DNA from 2 places in the Cupriavidus sp. 01L415 genome. Region 2 is predicted to be linked to the other one. Evidence: predicted binding sites of a transcription regulator. Region 2 holds the regulator's gene; the other holds the start of a gene.
What was found. Region 2 encodes FNR, which switches genes on or off when oxygen is low (the NO sensors DNR and NnrR bind a similar motif). Its sites were predicted from a motif close to TTGATNNNNATCAA; they were not measured.

Region 1 (4,152 bases), on a different contig from region 2:
CGGCACGCGGAAGCGCGCCAGCGAGCGCCGCACCAGTTCCTTGCAAGCCTGCGCACTGGAGACGGCTTCGTTCATGTAGAGGTGCAGCACGGTGCCGCCGGTGTACTTGCCCTGCAGCGCCTCCTGCATCGCCAGCGCGGTGAACGGGTCGTCGGTGTAGCCGACCGGCAGCTGGCTGGAGTTGGTGTAGTACGGCCGCTCCGGCGTGCCGGCCTGCAGGATGCCGGGCCAGCGTTTGCGATCCTCGCGCGCGAAGCGGTAGGTGGTGCCTTCGGCCGGCGTGGCTTCCAGGTTGTAGAGATGGCCGGTGCCTTCCTGGAAATCGACGATGCGCGCGCGCACGTGATCCAGCACCCGGATCGCCATGGCGTGCCCGGGCGGCGACGTGATGTCGTCGGCATCGTCGGAGAAGTTACGGATCATCTCGTTGATGCCGTTGACGCCGAGCGTGCTGAAGTGGTTGCGCAGCGTGCCGAGGTAGCGGCGCGTATAGGGATAGAGCCCTTCGTCGATGTAGTGCTGCACCACGCGGCGCTTGTCTTCCAGCACGTCGCGGCCGAGCGCGAGCAGGCGGTCCAGCGCCGTCAGCAGGCCGGCTTCGTCGCCGCGATGCAGGTGGCCCAGCCGCGCGCAGTTGACGGTGACCACGCCCACCGAACCGGTCTGCTCGGCCGAGCCGAACAGGCCGTTGCCGCGCTTGAGCAGCTCGCGCAAATCGAGCTGCAGGCGGCAGCACATCGACCGGACCATATGCGGCTCCAGGTCCGAATTGACGAAGTTCTGGAAGTACGGCAGCCCGTAGCGCGCCGTCATCTCGAACAGCTGCGCGGCGTTCGGATGCTCCCAGTCGAAATCCCGCGTGATGTTGTAGGTGGGGATCGGAAACGTGAAAGCGCGGCCGCGCGCATCGCCCTGCATCATGACCTCGATGTAGGCGCGGTTGATCATGTCCATCTCCGGCTGCAGGTCGCCGTAGCAGAACGGCATTTCCTCGCCGGCGATGTACGGCACCTGGCCAGCCAAGTCCTGCGGGCAGGTCCAGTCGAACGTCAGGTTGGTGAAGGGTGTCTGCGTGCCCCAGCGGCTGGGCACGTTCAGGTTGAAGACCAGTTCCTGCATGGCCTGCCGCACCTCGCGGTAATCCATGCCATCGCGGCGCACGAACGGCGCCATGTAGGTATCGAAGCTGGAAAAGGCCTGCGCGCCCGCCCACTCGTTCTGCAGCGTGCCCAGGAAATTGACGATCTGCCCGATCGCCGCCGACATGTGCTTCGGCGGGTTGGCCTCCACCTTGCCGGGCACGCCGTTGAATCCCTCGGACAGCAACTGGCGCAGCGACCAGCCGGCGCAGTAGCCGGAGAGCATGTCGAGGTCGTGGATATGCAGGTCGCCCTCGCGGTGCGCGTGGGCCGCCTCCGGGCTGAAGATGTGCGACAGCCAGTAGTTGGCGGTGACCTTGCCCGCGACGTTCAGGATCAGCCCGCCCAGGCTGTAGCCCTGGTTGGCATTGGCGCGCACGCGCCAGTCGCGCTGGGCCAGGTATTCCTCCATGGCGCTGCCCACGTCCACCTGCTCGCCCGCGGCCGGCGCCGGCACCCTGCCGGCTTGCTGATGATCGCTCATGGTTACCCTTATGTAGTGTGTGCCGCGAAGATTATCACTACATATAGTGGTTGTTGGGGTGGATGAGCGGAAGTCTGCCTGCCGTTTGATGGCCGTCAAGCGGCGGTGGGAAGCGGCTTTGTGCGATGGCTGGATTTGCGTGCGGACAAATCCATGTCGGCATTCGGGGTGGCCCGTGGTTCCTGTGGCTAGACGCTGCCGGCCGCGACGTCATGCGGCCCTCGGCGAAAGTCACAGACATCCTGGCTGGCCTGCGCGATCGCTTCGAGAGCCCGACTGAATTCGTCATGACGGAACACCGCGGAGTAGACCAGTGGCGGCGGCATGGGATCGCTTTCCACCACGCGCAGGAGCCCCTTCTCGATATCGGCGGCGAAGTAGTCGAGCGCCAGCTGGCTGATGCCAAGCCCCTCGATCGTCAGCGCCCGCAACACCATCAGGCTGTTGGTCGAGAATGCCTTCTTGAAGCGGAATCCATGCTCGCGACGCCACGCGCCGTAGTAGGCGTTCTTGGCCGAGCCGGCCGATTGCTCCAGCACCGGATACTCTGCAAATTCCTCCGGCTTCAGCGGCCGGTCAGGCAGCGACAGGCGGGGGCTTGCCATCCAGAGGTCCTCCACCCGGCCCACCTCGACGGACTTGTAGGCCTCCCCCCAGAACGTTCCGGGCAGGATCGCCATATCGATCTTGTTGGCCTCCAGGTCTTCGAATAGGTTCATCCCGGCGTCGACCACGGGCTCCAGCTGTATGGCCGGATGGCGCAGTTTCAGCTCCCGTAGCAACTCGGTGAGCCAGGTCAATGCGATCAACTCGGTCACGCCGATTCGATACGTGCCCTTGATCTCGTCCGCCTGGCCGACCTCGGCCGCGATGCGCTCGCGCAGACGCATGGCTTCTTCCGCGAGGCCCAGCAAGCGGTTGCCGGCATGCGTGGGAACCAGCCCCTTGGGCATGCGATGCACTAGCTGGACACCCAGCTCCTGTTCGAGCTCGCCAATCCGTTTGGACATGGCCGATTGCGTGGCGTGGAGCTTGGTGGCTGCGGCGCTGAACGAGGCGCAAGTCACGCTGAAATAGAAAGCTTCGAGCTGCTTGAACGTCACATGCATGGGGGCGGTTGCGGGTCGGTTTCGTCTTCCATATTCTCGCACCGCCTGGCGGCTCATCAGGAAAAAATGGAATACGTCCGCAATCCGATTTCTCGTTTGGGCGCGGCAAACCGATCGCGGATACTTTCCTCACGCCTTCGCCCCTTCCGAGACACTCATGCTGCAACTCACTGATCGCCTTCATCGCATCAAGCCCTCCCCCAGCTCCATGGCGGGGCAGCGCGTGCGCGAGCTTCGCGCCGCCGGGCGCGATGTCATCGGCCTGACCGCCGGAGAACCCGACTTCGACACGCCGCTCCATATCCGCGAAGCGGCCTGGGAGGCGATGACGGCCGGCAAGACGCGCTACACCGACGTCGGTGGCACCGCCGACCTGCGCGAGGCCGTGGCCCGCAAGTTCCGCCGCGAAAACGGCCTCGACTACACCGCCAGCGAGATCATCGTCAGCACGGGCGCCAAGCAGGTCATCTTCAACGCCGTCCTCTGCACCGTGCAGCAAGGCGACGAAGTCATCATTCCCGCGCCGTACTGGGTGTCGTATCCCGATATCACCTTGCTCGCCGGTGGCGTACCCGTTTTCGCGCCTTGCAAGCCGGAGAACGGTTTCAAGCTGACGCCGGAAGATCTTGAACGCGCCATTTCGCCGCGGACGCGCTGGCTGGTCCTGAATTCCCCCAACAACCCGAGCGGTGCCGCCTACACCCGCGAGGAACTGACCGCGCTGGCGGAAGTCCTGGCGCGGCATCCGCATGTGTGGATCATGACGGATGACATCTACGAGCACCTCATGTACGGCGATGCCGGCTTTGTCACGCTGGCGCAGGCAGCGCCCTCGCTGAAGGATCGCACGCTGACCATCAACGGCGTCTCCAAGGCCTACGCCATGACGGGCTGGCGGATTGGCTATGCGGGCGGCCCCGCGGCCCTGATCAAGGCCATGGTCAAGTTGCAGTCGCAGAGCACATCGGGCGCCAATGCGATTGCGCAAGCCGCGGCGCTCGCGGCGCTGGAAGGCCCCCAGGACTTCATCGCCGCCAACCGCGCCGCCTACCAGGCGCGCCGCGATGCCGTGGTCACGGCGCTGAACGAGATTGACGGCATTTCGTGTGAAGCCCCCGACGGCGCCTTCTACGTCTTTGCCTCGTGCGAGGGCCTGTTCGGCCGGCATACGCCTGACGGCAAGGTCATCCGCAACAGCGACGACTGGGTGTCCTGGCTGCTCGAATCCCAGAACCTCGCCGTGCTGCAGGGCTCCGCCTACGGCGTCGACACGCATTTCCGGATCTCGTTCGCCACCAGCATGACGCAACTTGCCGAAGGCATTCGCCGGATCGCAGCGGCTGCCACCGCACTGATTCGCTAAGTTTCCACGTCGTATTGATCGCCCCCACCTGCTGACACCATGAAGACTTTCCTGAAA
Region 2 (4,152 bases):
GATTCAGCGTATCCGGAAGCCAGAACGCCCGCGCAATACCGAGCAATCCAAAGGCCATTACGATCACCCCGGCAATCACCCTTACGGCGCGCCGGCGGGACAAGTGACGTAAATATCCCGACAACCCGGAGATAACTAGCAGATTCGGCAACGTACCCAGACCAAACGCGCCCATCACCAGCGCCCCTGATGCGGCGTTACCGGCCAGCAGCGCCAACGCGAGTGCCCCATAGACCATCCCGCATGGCACGATCCCCCACGCGAGCCCCATGCCGTAGCGACGCGCCAGCGGCCCGGGCCGTCGTCGCAAGCCCGCGGGCACGTGCGCGCCAATAACCCGGCAATGTCTTGTGATGTATTGCGCCCCACCTGTAGCAAGTTTCTCGACCCAGACAGCACGCGGCACCTTGCCACGCAACAACCAGAGCCCCGACAGCACCAGCAAGGCGCTTCCCAACGCATACAGCCATCGCTGCAGCGGCAGGTACTCCTGCTTCCACGCCGTTGCCCCCACCGCGCCCATCAGCGCGCCAAGCAGCATGTACGTCGTGAGACGTCCCGCGTGCATGACGAGCAGTTCGAAGACCCAACCACGCGGCGTTCGATGCACAACCGCAGGGACGCTTGCGAAGCCACGCTGTTCCGCCGCCATTGCAATGCCGCCACACATGGCAGCGCAATGCACGCCACCCAGCAAGGCCAGGGCAAAAACGCTAAAAAGCACACCAAATGGCAACTGTTCCTCGCTTCAGCGTCACATCACGCTGTAAAATGTATGAATCGCGCCCTCACCGCTTGCGCTTTACAACGAGCCTTAATTGCTTACTTCCATCCCCGTCACTGAAATGTCGCCCCGTTGCTCCACGTGTGCTATGGGCCAGATTTGCCTGCCCGTGGGGATGTCTCAGCAAGACCTCGCGAAAATAGACTCGCTTGTGCAGGAGCGTATTCGCGTACACAAAGGTGAGACGCTGTATCGCATGGGTGATCCGCTCAACGCTGTCTATGCCATTCGTTTCGGTACGCTGAAAACGCACGTCACGATGGAAGACGGACGATCCCAGATCACCGGGTTCCATCTGCCCGGCGAGGTTATTGGTCTGGACGGTCTCGGCGAGATGCAACACGCATCCGATGCCACCGCACTCGAAGATACCGAAGTCTGCGTGGTGCGCTTCGGCGACCTGCAGTCGTTATCGGGCCAACTGCCATCACTGCAACACCAGTTCCTGCGACTGATGAGCAAGGAAATCTCGCAGGACCAGGTCATGCTTCTCACGCTCGGTTCCATGCGGGCCGAAGAGCGGCTGGCGGCATTCCTCGTAAATCTGTCCGAACGCCTGTCAGCTCGAGGCTATTCGGCAAGCGAGTTCGTTCTGCGCATGAGCCGTGAGGAGATCGGCAGCTACCTGGGCCTCAAGCTCGAAACCGTCAGCCGCTTGTTCTCTCGTTTTGCGGAGGCCGGCCTGATCCAGATCCGCCAGCGTCACGTCAAACTCGTCGACATGGCAGGTATCAAGCAAGTCTACAGCCGCTCCTGCTAAGCCAATCCTATCGCAGACCAGAGGCCGCCTTCAGGGCGGCCTTTTTCGTGGTCCTCCAACTCGCTGCCGCTACTCCAGTTCGTCCGTGTCACTCAGCTTGGTCGGCATCGTGTACAACGTCAGTCCGCTCGACAACGCGCAAAACAGCCACGCCAGCAGAAACCCCACCGTATAGACCGCCAGGCGTGACACTTCTACGGGCTGCCCGAAAAAACTGAGATCACCGGGATCCACAACCGAGAAGACCATTGCCGTGGCCGCGCCGCCCACCAGGAACGCTGGCCATAGCACCCACATCAGCCAGCGCAATCTCATGGGCGTCCCCCAGTCGACGCTTCCGCACGGACGGCGGCAGGCACGCGTGGCCCATCGACTTTTTCGACTACCAGCCCGTGGCTCGCGGCCCCGCTGACGGGAGTATCCGCGTGCGTGCTCGCCAGCCAGATTGTCACACCGCAGCCGATCATCGCCAGCAACGGGCCGGACATCAGGAACCAAGGCCACGGCTCTTTCCACCAGGACTTGCTTTCTTTGGGTGTCATTCAGATCTCCTTGTCGACGATCACGACGTCACAGGTTCCGCGGCACGATGAAACTGGTGGATTGCCGGATATGCGCTCCCCCTTGCTCACCGCCCTCGCTGGTCACGGTGACGTCGATCTTGTGAGTGCCCTGCTTCGCGTCGTCAATCGGCACACGGATGCGAATCGGCAGCAGTCGGTTCGACGTGGGCGCCAGCGACTCCGCAGCGGTGTCGTACTCGACGGTCAGCCCCTTCAGGTCGGCGCTTTCAGCCTGCACACGAATGCGCATCGGCGCTTCCGTCGTGTTGATGATCTGCAGCCGGTACACATTTTCGATCCAGCGGCCCTCCACTTCACGACCAAGCGCACCTCGGTCCCGGATGATGTCCACCTTGAGCGGCGTGCGCATGGCCAACGATCCCACAAAGCCCGCCACCATCACCATCCAGATCAACGTGTAGATGATGGTCCGCGGCCGGAACAGTCTCTTGCGTGCATCAGTAATGGACAGCGACTTGCGCATGGCGTTTTCCGACGTATAGCGGATCAGTCCGCGCGGATACTCCATTTTGTCCATCACTTGGTTGCAGGCATCGATACATGCTCCGCAGCCGATGCACTCATACTGCAGACCATCGCGGATGTCGATGCCCGTCGGACACACCTGCACACAGATACTGCAGCCGACGCAATCACCAAGTCCCGCATCGTGTCGGTCCGTCTTGCGCGAACGGCTGCCGCGCGGCTCGCCACGACCCACGTCATAGGTGACGACGTAGGTATCGCGATCCACCATCACGCTTTGGAACCGCGCATAGGGGCACATGTACTTGCACACCTGTTCGCGCATGAATCCGGCGTTGCCCCAAGTGGCAAACGCATAGAACAGCATCCAGAACGCCTGCCAGGGGCCCAGCGTGAAGTTGAGAACCTCGCGTCCCAGTTCACGGATAGGTGCGAAGTAGCCGATGAACGTGAAGCCCGTCCACAAGGCAATCAGTATCCACAGTGTGTGCTTGGTAGCCTTGAGCCGGACCTTGCGCAGGCTCCATGGTTCGCCATCGAGCCGGATGCGTGCGATGCGGTCGCCTTCCACATGCCGCTCGATCCACATGAAGATTTCCGTGTAGACCGTTTGCGGGCACGCATAGCCGCAGAACAAACGCCCGGCAATGGCTGTGAAGAGAAACAGCGAAAGCGCTGAGATCACCAGCAGGACGGCGAGATAGATCACATCCTGAGGCCACATCACCAGGCCGAAGATATAGAACTTCCGGGCCCCGAGATCGAACAGCACAGCCTGCCGGCTATTCCACTGAAGCCACGGCGTACCGTAGTAGATCAGTTGCGTCAGGATGACCAGCCAGACCCGCCAACTGGAAAATGCGCCGGTCACGGAGCGCGGATAGATCTTGCGCCGCACCTCGTACAGCGTTTCATCGGAGGTCTCGCCAAGCTGTGGCTGAGGCGCCGGCCGCCAGGATGCACCACTTGCGGGCGTAGCGCTCCTGGACGGATTGGGCACGGAAGTGTCAAGCGAGGTTTTGGGTGGGGCGTTCGGGGGCGCGTTCATCGTTGTGCCCTCACGCCCCGGCGGACGACATGCCGTCCGGCACCGGGGCAGTTGATCATTGGCCGACCCCCCCGTTGTTCGACAGCCCCCAGACATAGGCTGTCAGCATGCGGATCCGCTCCGGCGTCAGGATTTCCTCATGTGCGGGCATGTGGCCGTTGTGGCCCTTGAGAATGGCATCAACGATCGAACCCTCCGAACTGCCATACAGCCAGACACCATCCGAGAGGTTCGGCGCGCCTAGCGCCTGGTTGCCCTTGCCACCGGATCCATGGCAAGCCACGCAGGTCGTCTTGAACGTGCTCTCGCCACGGGAGGCCCGGATCGGATCGTAGGACAGGCCAGATAGTGACCGCACGTATTGTGCGGTGTCGCCGGCCTGCTTGCCGTCGATCGCACCCGCGAACGGCGGCATCATGCCGTTGCGGCCCTTCGTGATCGATTGCTGGATCGTGTCGGGGTCGCCACCGTAGAGCCAATCGTTATCGGTCAGATTCGGAAAACCGCGACT

Region 1: a site for FNR is predicted at 1,709-1,722, ahead of AC1DOX_RS20135 (ribonucleoside triphosphate reductase). Genes of this name have one in related genera too.

Annotation. Positions count from the first base shown of each region.
Region 1 covers NZ_JBFTSP010000015.1:25,667-29,818, forward strand. Annotated here, with positions in the region: gene AC1DOX_RS20135 (ribonucleoside triphosphate reductase) at 1-1,623, opposite strand, end outside; gene AC1DOX_RS20140 (LysR family transcriptional regulator) at 1,812-2,732, opposite strand; gene AC1DOX_RS20145 (pyridoxal phosphate-dependent aminotransferase) at 2,890-4,095, shown strand; gene AC1DOX_RS20150 (Bug family tripartite tricarboxylate transporter substrate binding protein) at 4,135-4,152, shown strand, end outside.
Region 2 covers NZ_JBFTSP010000002.1:175,213-179,364, reverse strand. Annotated here, with positions in the region: gene AC1DOX_RS06110 (sulfite exporter TauE/SafE family protein) at 1-736, opposite strand, end outside; gene fnr (fumarate/nitrate reduction transcriptional regulator Fnr) at 819-1,544, shown strand; gene AC1DOX_RS06100 (hypothetical protein) at 1,614-1,859, opposite strand; gene AC1DOX_RS06095 (hypothetical protein) at 1,856-2,086, opposite strand; gene ccoG (cytochrome c oxidase accessory protein CcoG) at 2,115-3,641, opposite strand; gene ccoP (cytochrome-c oxidase, cbb3-type subunit III) at 3,697-4,152, opposite strand, start outside.